Regions from separate parts of the Streptomyces sp. NPDC024555 genome, predicted to be linked through region 3. Evidence: riboswitches for the same ligand, from Rfam matches in the RefSeq annotation. Region 3 holds a riboswitch; each other region holds the start of a gene.
What was found. A riboswitch is a leader RNA that binds a small molecule or an ion and turns the genes downstream of it on or off. The one in region 3 is predicted to bind S-adenosylmethionine.
Positions count from the first base shown of each region.

Region 1: another riboswitch for S-adenosylmethionine. It lies ahead of ACZ4FH_RS11105 (putative leader peptide); the one in region 3 lies ahead of thrC (threonine synthase).
Region 2: another riboswitch for S-adenosylmethionine. It lies ahead of ACZ4FH_RS12735 (aminotransferase class V-fold PLP-dependent enzyme); the one in region 3 lies ahead of thrC (threonine synthase).

Region 1 covers NZ_JBVHKV010000005.1:337,574-340,822, forward strand. The annotation lists gene ACZ4FH_RS11095 (helix-turn-helix domain-containing protein) at 103-663, shown strand; gene ACZ4FH_RS11100 (glutathione S-transferase C-terminal domain-containing protein) at 672-1,451, opposite strand; gene ACZ4FH_RS11105 (putative leader peptide) at 1,672-1,797, opposite strand; SAM riboswitch class IV at 1,775-1,918, opposite strand; gene ACZ4FH_RS11110 (N-acetylmuramoyl-L-alanine amidase) at 2,033-2,623, opposite strand; gene ACZ4FH_RS11115 (esterase-like activity of phytase family protein) at 2,839-3,249, opposite strand, start outside.
Region 2 covers NZ_JBVHKV010000006.1:266,069-269,317, forward strand. The annotation lists gene ACZ4FH_RS12725 (rhomboid family intramembrane serine protease) at 1-284, shown strand, start outside; gene ACZ4FH_RS12730 (Lrp/AsnC family transcriptional regulator) at 322-603, shown strand; gene ACZ4FH_RS12735 (aminotransferase class V-fold PLP-dependent enzyme) at 675-2,051, opposite strand; SAM riboswitch class IV at 2,243-2,360, opposite strand; gene trpD (anthranilate phosphoribosyltransferase) at 2,446-3,249, opposite strand, start outside.
Region 3 covers NZ_JBVHKV010000013.1:229,056-232,304, forward strand. The annotation lists gene ACZ4FH_RS23950 (alpha,alpha-trehalose-phosphate synthase (UDP-forming)) at 1-288, opposite strand, end outside; gene ACZ4FH_RS23955 (glucosyl-3-phosphoglycerate synthase) at 333-1,295, opposite strand; SAM riboswitch class I at 1,460-1,586, shown strand; gene thrC (threonine synthase) at 1,604-2,896, shown strand; gene ACZ4FH_RS23965 (MoaD/ThiS family protein) at 2,936-3,214, shown strand.

The DNA of each region.
Region 1 (3,249 bases), on a different contig from region 3:
GGGCGCCGACAGCCGTTCCGTATACGGAACGTTCTGTTTGTGGAACACTAGAGAGGCGGGCCGACGCCCGTCAACCGGGAACTGCGGAGCGGATACGGGCCGATGGGGCTGAACGAGGACGTGGGGCGCAGGCTCCGGGCGCTGCGGCGTGAGCGGGAGCTGTCCCTGTCGGAGCTGGCCCGCCGGTCCGGCGTGGGGAAGGGGACGCTCTCCGAGCTGGAGAGCGGCACCCGCAACCCCACCCTGGAGACGCTGTACGCGCTGACCACCGCGCTCGGCCTGCCCCTCAGCGCCGCCCTGGGCGACCCGCCCGCGACGGCCGGCCCCGGCCCCGTCCGCACCGGCGTGTCCGGCAGCGCGGTCACCGCCGTCCTGCTGGAGCGCTACGAGGACGAGGACGGATCGGCCGTCACCGACGTCTTCCGCGTCAGTATCCGCGCGGGCGCCGTCCAGGAGTCCCGGGCCCATGTCCCCGGCACCCGGGAGAGCCTGATGGTCCTGAGCGGCACCGCCGTCGTCGGCCCGCCGGACGCCACCCGCACCGTCGGTCCCGGTGCGAGCGTCCGCTGGCGGGCCGATGTGCCTCATGTCTACGGCGCGCCCGACGGCGCGGTGGAGGGTGTCCTCTTCGTCCGCTATCCCTCGGCGGCCGGGACCGGCTGACGCACCGCTCACGCGGCGGCGAGCAGGGTCCCGTACGCCCGCCGGAACGCCGGATGCCCGCCGAGCCGGCGGACGTACGCCTGGAGCCGGGGATACGCCCCCGGCGCACCGGAGGCGCCCGGCTGGACGAGGGCCGTCCAGAGGTCGACATCGGCGGCCGTGAGCCCGTCGCCCAGCGCGTACGGCCGCAGCGGGAGCCGGCGCTCCAGCGCGCCGAGCACCGCCGCCCGTCCGCCGGCGTCGGCGAGACCGTGCTCCAGCAGTTCGCGGAGCGCCTCGATGTCGAGGGCCAGGGCGGGAGGGGTGAGCGCGCCGGGGCGGTCCGTGTCCCGGCCGGACACCAGCCCGGCGAGATCGCGCAGGATGTCCGGGGTGTGGTTGCTGACGATGCGTCCGCTCCACCGGTCGCGCAGCGCGGGGACGGTCAGCGGGCCGTCGTAGTGGTGCACCGTCGCCTCGTAGGCGGCGCGCAGCGAGGCGAAGCCCTCCGGAGAGGCGGCGGGGTGGGTCAGCAGGGTGGTGGTGACGCTCCGCCCCGGGCCGAGCAGGTCCAGGGTGATCGAGACGCGCAGTGAGCGCGGACAGCCGGCGGACAGGAAGAGTTCGTAGCGGTGCGGAGCGGGATAGAAGCCGCCCGCGAGACCGACGCCGATCCGGCTGAGGAAGCGCGGCGAGGCGATGCCCGACGGAGGGCGCAGGCCCAGCGCACGGGCGGGGGAGACGGAGGGGGCGGGGGAGTGCGGGGGCGTTCCGGTCGTACCGGGGCCGGGCGAGACTGTTTCGGGCATGACTCTCCTGTGGGATCCCTGGAGGAACGGCGGAGCCGCCGCCGCGTTCCGGGCGGCGGGACGGGGAGGGGGCGATGGCGCCCGCGCGAGGGTGTGCGGGGCGCGGGGGACCGGCCGGTGGCCGTCCGCTCACGGAGCGGGCCGGCGGGTGCGGGGGCGGATCGGTGGCGGTCCGGCCGGCCGTCGACGGCGGGCCGGGCGGACCCCGGGGAGCGGGCGCCTACGCGGCGCCGGCGACGCGCAGCAGATCGATGTGCAGACGCCTCGTCAATCCGATCCTGGGCACTTCCCACCGGTCCTGCCGTCGGGGCCCGCGGGAGGCGGGGCCGCGCTTGTCCTGTCGCACCGACAGGACCCGGTCGTCACCCGGAGCACCCCATCGCGGCCGAAGGGTTGCCCGTCAGCGGGCCGGGGCCGATGACCGCGCGGACGGGGAGCCCGTGCGCGCGGCGCTGACAGTCGTGACCGTCCCCGTCAGTCTCGGCCCGCCCGGTGGCGCCGTCAAGGACACCGCCGCCGCCGTCTCGACTGGTGGTCGGTTCCCGTACGGCGCAGGGGCGTTCGTGGCGTGTGCGGCGGGCTCAGCCCGCGCTCAGCAGGTTGACCAGCCGGATGTAGCGCACCCAGTCCCAGTGGCTGCCCGGGTCCGTGTGGTCGGAGCCCGGCACCTGGGAGTGGGCCAGGATGTGCGCGCGGTCCTTGGGAATGCCGTAGCGGTCGCAGATCGAGGCGGTCAGCAGGGCCGACTTCTCGTACAGGGCGTTGGTGAAGTACGAGGGCTGGTCCACGTACCCCTCGTGCTCGATGCCGATGCTGCGGGTGTTGTAGTCCCAGTTCCCCGCGTGCCAGGCGATGTTCTTCTCCCGGACGCACTGGTCGATGTAGCCGTCCGAGGAGCGCACCACATAGTGCGCGGACACCTGCTTCGCCGGGTTCTGGAAGATGGCCACGGCGTCGGAGAACGTCTCCTGGGTGACATGGATGACCACGTACTGGACGGGATACGCCGAAGGGCGCGAGGAGACCGTGTAGTTGGAGGCCGACGCCGGGACCCAGTGCGCCGTCGGGTAGTCCGTGTCGCCGGCCTCGGCCGCGCTGGCCCGGACGGACGAGGGGAGCAGCGCCGCGGCGACGGTGGCCGCGGTGCCCTGGATGATCCTTCTGCGGTCCATGTGTGTACTCCTGGCGGTGGGGGGACGGAGGAACACGGTTCGCACACACGTCCGTTGACCGGATCCCCGTGTCCGGTGTCCGGCCGGGCGGTGTGCGCGCCCACCGTACGGGTGCGGCGCGGGCGGCGGAAGACGGCGGGGCGCGAAACGGGGCGCGCGGACGCGACCGGGCCGCCGGGCGGGGAGCCCGGCGGCCCGAGGGACATGACCGGGTGTCAGTGCGTCAGCGGCCGGGGCAGCTCGATGGTCGTCACGGTCGTCCTGATCCCGGAGTCGACCAGCCGCCCGTGCGCGTCGAAGGCGCCGGCCCCGTCCGTCATCCCGAAGTCGTTGTCGTTGACGAGGGTCAGGGTGCTGCGGCCCGTCACCGCCACGCCCTCGATCTTGCCGGGCACGCCCGGCACCGTCCCGAGGTCGACGACGAGGCTCTTGCGGAGCACCGGGACACCGGAGGCCGCCGGGTCCGTCAGCTCCTCGTACGACGGGGAGGAGGCCGGGGCGTCCCAGCGCGACCCCAGGATCCCGGCGCCGCGCGGCAGCGTGACGCGGTGCAGCCGTGCCGTGCGGTCGGTGCGCTCCTCGACGAGCAGGGTGTCGCGGCCGATCGCGACGACGGACGAGACCTT
Region 2 (3,249 bases), on a different contig from region 3:
GGGCGATCTCGGCGGTGCTCGGGGCCTTCCTCTATCTCTTCCCCCGGGCCCGGGTCACCAGCCTGTTCCCGTTCCTGCTCTTCCTGCCGCTGCGCTTCCCCGCCTGGATCGTGCTGATCTTCTGGTTCGCGCTCCAGTGGCTGGCGGCCGAGGGGGCGGGCAGCGGACCGGGCGTGGCCTATCTCGCCCATGTGGTGGGCTTCGCCACCGGCTTCCTCTACACCTGGGGACGCTACCGGCGCGATCCCGGCCCGGCGCGTTCCCGGCACAAGGCTCTAGAGTGAAGTCTCCAGCCACGGCCACCGAGGGAGAAAGCCAGCCGTGATCACCGCGATCGTGCTCATCAAAACCAGCGTGGACCGGATTCCCGAGATCGCCGAGGCCATCGCCGCGCTGGACAGCGTCAGCGAGGTCTTCTCGGTCACCGGTACCTACGATCTGATCGCCATGGTCCGGGTCCCCCAGCACGACGACCTCGCCGACATCATCCCCGGCCGGATCAGCAAGATCCCCGGCGTCGAGGCCACGGACACCCATGTGGCGTTCCGTACGTACTCCCAGCACGATCTGGAGGCGGCGTTCGCCATCGGCCTGGACGGCTGAGCCGGACGGACCACCGCAGCACGGCGGCCGGGTACGGGACGATCCCGTACCCGGCCGCCGTGCTGTCGGGCTCAGATCTGGGCGGCGCCCCGGTCCGGGACGCAACGGCCGTCCTCGGTGCGGTACTTCCACCGGGCGCCCTTGCCGACGAGCTCCCTGACCGCGCCGAGGAAGCGCTCGATGTGCTCGTCGGGCGTACCGGCACCGAAGCTCACCCGGATGGCGTTGAGGGACCTCTCGCCGGGGGCGGCCTCCGGCGCGCCGCACTCGCCGACCTCGCGCGGGTCGCTGCCGAGCAGGGTGCGCACCAGCGGGTGGGCGCAGAAGAGGCCGTCGCGCACCCCGATGCCGTACTCGGCGGAGAGCGCGGCGGCGAAGTGGGAGCTGTTCCAGCCCTCCACGACGAAGGAGATGACACCGACGCGGGGGGCGTCGTCGCCGAAGAGCGAGAGGACCTTGACCTCGGGGACCTGGGCGAGTCCGGCGCGGACGGCGGCGACCAGGTGCTGCTCGCGGGCGACCAGCTCGTCGAAGCCGGCCTCGGTGAGCGCCTTGCAGGCGGAGGCGATGGAGTACACGCCGATGACATTGGGCGAACCGGCCTCGTGGCGGGCGGCCGTGGTGTGCCACTCGACGTCCACTCCCCCGTCGGCGCGCCGGGCGACCGTGCGGGAGGCACCGCCGCCTGCCAGATAGGGCTCGGCGTCGCGCAGCCAGTCGGCGCGGCCGGCGAGGACGCCGGAGCCGAAGGGCGCGTAGAGCTTGTGTCCGGAGAAGGCGACCCAGTCGACGTCCAGTTCGCCGATGTCGACCGGGTGGTGCGGGGCCAGCTGGGCGGCGTCGAGCACGATCCGGGCGCCGTGGGCGTGGGCGGCGGCGGCCAGTTCCCTGACGGGCCACAGTTCGCCGGTGACGTTGGAGGCTCCGGTGACGCAGACCAGCGCCGGACCGTACGGGTCGCGGTCGGCGAGCGCCCGCTCCAGCGTGGCGACGGCCTGGGCGGGGGTGCGCGGGGCGTTGAGGTAGGTCACCCGGGCGTCGCGCCAGGGCAGCAGCGAGGCGTGGTGCTCGGTCTCGAAGACGAAGACCTGGCAGTCGGCGGGCAGGACCGCGGCCAGCAGGTTGAGCGAGTCGGTGGTGGAGCGGGTGAAGATCACCTGGTCCTCGGCGCGGCAGCCGAGGAACTCCGCGACGGTGGCGCGGCTGGACTCGAAGAGGTCCGTGGAGAGCTGCGAGAGGTAGCCGGCGCCGCGGTGGACGCTGCCGTAGTACGGGGCGTAGGCGGCCACGTCGTCCCAGACCCGCTGGAGGGCCGGCGCGCTGGCGGCGTAGTCCAGCGCGGCGTACGTGACCTCACCGCCGGTGACCAGCGGGACGGTGACGTCCTTGCCCAGAACGGGCAGCGGGGCACAAACCGAACGGTCGGAGGCGGCGGTGACGACAGACATGGCGAACTCCCGTAAGAGGCAGGCGAGATCCACGTGCCGGCGGATACGCGGCAGCACGGGGAGAAGAGAGAAAAGGGTGTGCGGAGAAGGGCTCGGGCCGTACGGACCGAAAAGCCCTAGCGCATTCGCGTGCTCACAAGAGGCTCCCTGAGGACCAGGACCCCACGGGTGGACATCTCACGATGTCGAGGGGTCCGCGCTTGCCGTAAGCCTCGCTGCCCACGGCCTGGTCTTCACCCGGGGCACCCCGCCACGGACGGAGGGTTGCCGGACAGCGGGCCGGGGCCGTAGTCGCTGTCACTCATGACCTGACCAGCATCTTGCCATACGCCGGGGAACGCGCAAGGCGCGGTCCAGGATCCGGACCGCGCCCCGTGGCGTCTCCCCGCCGGGATCAGGCGTTGCTGGCCACGACCCAGCGCTCCAGCGCCCGGCCTGCGGCGCCCGAGTCGATGGACTCGGCGGCCTTGGCCATCCCCTCGGCCAGCCGCGCGGCGAGCGGGGCGTCCGAGGGCTCCAGGGCGGCCAGCGCCGCCGCGGAGTTCAGCAGGACGGCGTCGCGCACCGGACCCGTCTCGCCGGCCAGCAGCCGGCGGGCGACATCCGCGTTGTACGAGGCGTCAGCGCCGCGCAGCGCCTCCACCGGCACCAGGTCGAGGCCGACGTCGCGCGGGTCGAAGACCTCCTCGCGCACCTCTCCGTTCCGGGCGATCCAGACGCGGGAGGTCGCGGTGGTGGTCAGCTCGTCCAGGCCGTCGTCGCCGCGGAAGACCAGCGAGGAGTTGCCCCGCTCGGCGAGGACGCCCGCGACGATCGGCGCCATCCGCAGATCGGCGACGCCGATGGCCTGGGAGCGCACCTTGGCCGGGTTGGTGAGCGGGCCCAGGATGTTGAACGTGGTCGGGGCGCCCAGCTCGCCGCGCGCCTTGGCCGCGTGCCGCAGCGAGGGGTGGAACTTCACCGCGAAGCAGAAGGTGATGCCCGCCTCCTCGGCCACCTCGGCGACCCGCTGCGCGGACAGCTCCAGATTGACGCCCAGCTTGCCCAGGACGTCGGAGGAACCGCTCGCGGAGGAGGCGGCCCGGTTGCCGTGCTTGACGACCTTGGCCCCGGTGCCGGCCACCACGATCGCGGACATGGTGGAGATGTTGACCGTCTTGGCCATGTCCCCGCCGGTGCCGACGATGTCGACGGTGGG
Region 3 (3,249 bases):
GACCGAGTTGGCGATGCCGTTGTACGCGTCGGCGTGCACGTCCGCGTCGATGTCGAGCATCCGGACGCCCGGTTCGGCGGCCCCTCTGCGGACCGCCTCGCGGTCGCCGTCGCCCAGGGCGGCGCAGACCCAGATCTTGTCGTCGACGGCGCTCAGCCCGGAGACCAGCCCGCCGCCGCCGCGCTTGGCGTCGAGCGTGCCGTCGTCACGGAGCGTGTACGAGACCGGGCCGCGGTTGGACGCGACGAGGACCTGGGCAGCGGGCTGCGGGGCGTGCTCGGAGACCATGTTGCGGAATCTAGCCCGATCACGAACCGCCCAAACGTGCGAAGTCAGGCCGCGCGGCCTGAAACGTACTCCTCGATCTCGCGCATCGGCGGCCGTTCCTCGGTGTCCACCGGATAGGTGTGCGGGACGAAGCCGTGCTCACCGCGTTCGAACTGGGTCAGATGGGGGCGGACCAGATGGCCCCGGGAGAGCCGCAGCTGCGCGGTCCGGTAGATCGCGGCGGCCATCCGGCCGAGCGCCTGGCCGTCCTGGTGGCGGTGGCGGCGGACCCCGACGTCCACCTGCGCGAGGGCGTCCAGGCCCACGGTGTGCAGGGCGTCGACCAGCAGGCCCAGCTCCACCCCGTAACCGACCGGGAACGGCAGCCGCTCCAGCAGGGAGCGCCGCACCGCGTACTCGCCGCCCAGCGGCTGGACGAAACCGGCCAGCTGCGGCCAGTGCAGATTGAGCAGCGGGCGCGCCACCATCTCCGTGACCCGGCCGCCCTGACCCGCGGTGTCCCCGAACGGGCGGTCGTACATGGCCTTGACGAACTGCACCGACGGGTCGGTCAGCAGCGGTCCGACGATGCCCGAGACGAAGTCCGCGGAGAACTCCCTCAGGTCCGCGTCCACGAAGCACACGATGTCCCCGCCGGTCACCAGGAGTGACCGCCACAGCACCTCGCCCTTGCCGGGGACGGCCGGCAGACGCGGCAGGATCGCGTCCCGGTGGATCACCCGGGCACCCGCCCGGCGGGCCACCTCGGCGGTGGCGTCCGTCGAACCGGAGTCGATCACCACCAGCTCGTCGACCAGCCGGACCTTCTCCATCAGCTCGCGCCGGACCGTCGCGACGATGTCACCGACGGTCTCCGCCTCGTTCAGCGCGGGCAGCACCACGCTGACGCTTCCGCCGTGCGGGTCCCCGGCCCCCAGACCGGCCCTGGCGGCCAGCAGACGGTCCAGCGGACGGTCGGCGGCCGACCAGGAACGCCTGGCCAGCCAGCGTTCGACCTCTTCCAGCACGGTCGGCACTCCCTGTATGTGATCCATCTCGCGGACCGGACGACTATCTCAACCCTCCGGTGCTTCGGTTACAGTCTTGAACAACGCAGATGGCCATCGCATGCCGGGGTCCGTCCGCCGATAAACGCCCGGATCCATGGTGCGCCCACGATCCGGTGCCACAGCGCTCATCCAGAGGGACAGAGGGAACGGCCCGTTGAAGTCCCGGCAACCCTCCTGCCGACCGCGAGGTTCGGTGGGGAAGGTGCCAATTCCGTCTCGTGGCGAAACGCGCCATGAGGAAGATGAGGAGAAAGGGCCTCGCCATCATGGCTGTTGAGACTGTCGCAGTTCACACCGATTCCTCCCCGGACCTGGGTCCCGCCGCCGCGCTTTCCTGCCGCGAATGCGGCGAGCGATTCGCCCTCGGCCCGATCTTCGCCTGCGCGTCCTGTTTCGGGCCGCTCGAAGTGGCGTACGACCTCCCGAGCGGCTCTCCCGAGGAGCTGAAGAAGCGCATCGAGGCCGGTCCGGACAACATCTGGCGTTACGCGCCGCTGCTGCCGGTGCCCGCCGACGTCGCCGAGAAGCCCAACATCAACCCCGGCTTCACCAAGCTGGTCAAGGCCGACAACCTCGCCCGCGAGCTGGGCGTCACCGGCGGCCTGTACGTCAAGGACGACTCCGGCAACCCGACGCACTCCTTCAAGGACCGCGTCGTCGCGATCGCCGTCGAGGCCGCCCGCGCCTTCGGCTTCACCACCCTGTCCTGCTCCTCCACCGGCAACCTGGCCGGCGCCGTCGGCGCCGCCGCCGCCCGCGCGGGCCTGCGCTCCTGCGTCTTCATCCCGCACGACCTGGAGCAGGGCAAGGTCGTCATGGCCGCGGTGTACGGCGGCGAGCTGGTCGGCATCGAGGGCAACTACGACGACGTCAACCGCTTCTGCTCCGAGCTCATCGGCGACCCGCTGGGCGAGGGCTGGGGCTTCGTCAACGTCAACCTGCGCCCGTACTACGGCGAGGGCTCCAAGACCCTGGCGTACGAGATCTGCGAGCAGCTCGGCTGGCGGCTGCCCGACCAGATCGTCATCCCGATCGCGTCCGGCTCCCAGCTGACCAAGATCGACAAGGGGCTGCGCGAGCTGATCAAGCTCGGGCTGGTCGAGGACAAGCCGTACAAGATCTTCGGCGCCCAGGCCGAGGGCTGCTCCCCGGTCTCCGCCGCCTTCAAGGCCGGCCACGACGTGGTCCGCCCGCAGAAGCCGAACACGATCGCCAAGTCCCTCGCGATCGGCAACCCGGCCGACGGCCCGTACGTCCTGGACATCGCCCGCCGCACCGGCGGCGCGGTGGAGGACGTGAACGACGAGCAGATCGTCGACGCGATCAAGCTGCTGGCCCGCACCGAGGGCATCTTCGCCGAGACCGCGGGCGGTGTGACCGTCGGCGTGACGAAGAAGCTCATCGAGGACGGCCTGCTCGACCCGGCGCTCACCACCGTGGTCCTGAACACCGGGGACGGCCTCAAGACCCTGGACGCGGTGGCCGAGACCTCTCAGGCGACGGCCACGATCCGGCCGAACCTCGACGCGTTCCGCGCGGCCGGACTCGCCGGTAACTGAGTAGCTTTCGATCACCCGAGACTTCAGGAAGGGCACACCATGAGCGTCAAGGTCCGCATCCCCACCATCCTCCGCACCTACACCGGCGGCCAGGCCGAGGTCCCCGCGGAGGGCGCCGTCCTCTCCGAGGTGATCGAGTCCCTGGAGAAGAACCACCCGGGCATCGCCGCCCGCGTCCTGGACGACCAGGGCAAGCTCCGCCGCTTCGTGAACGTGTACGTCAACGACGACGACGTCCGCTTCGAGGGCGGCCTGGACACGGCCACCCCGGACGGCGCCGGCATCTCGATCATCCCGGCCGTCGCCGGCGGCTGCTGATCCCCGGGCCGCTCCGGGCGGCCCGACTCCACCGC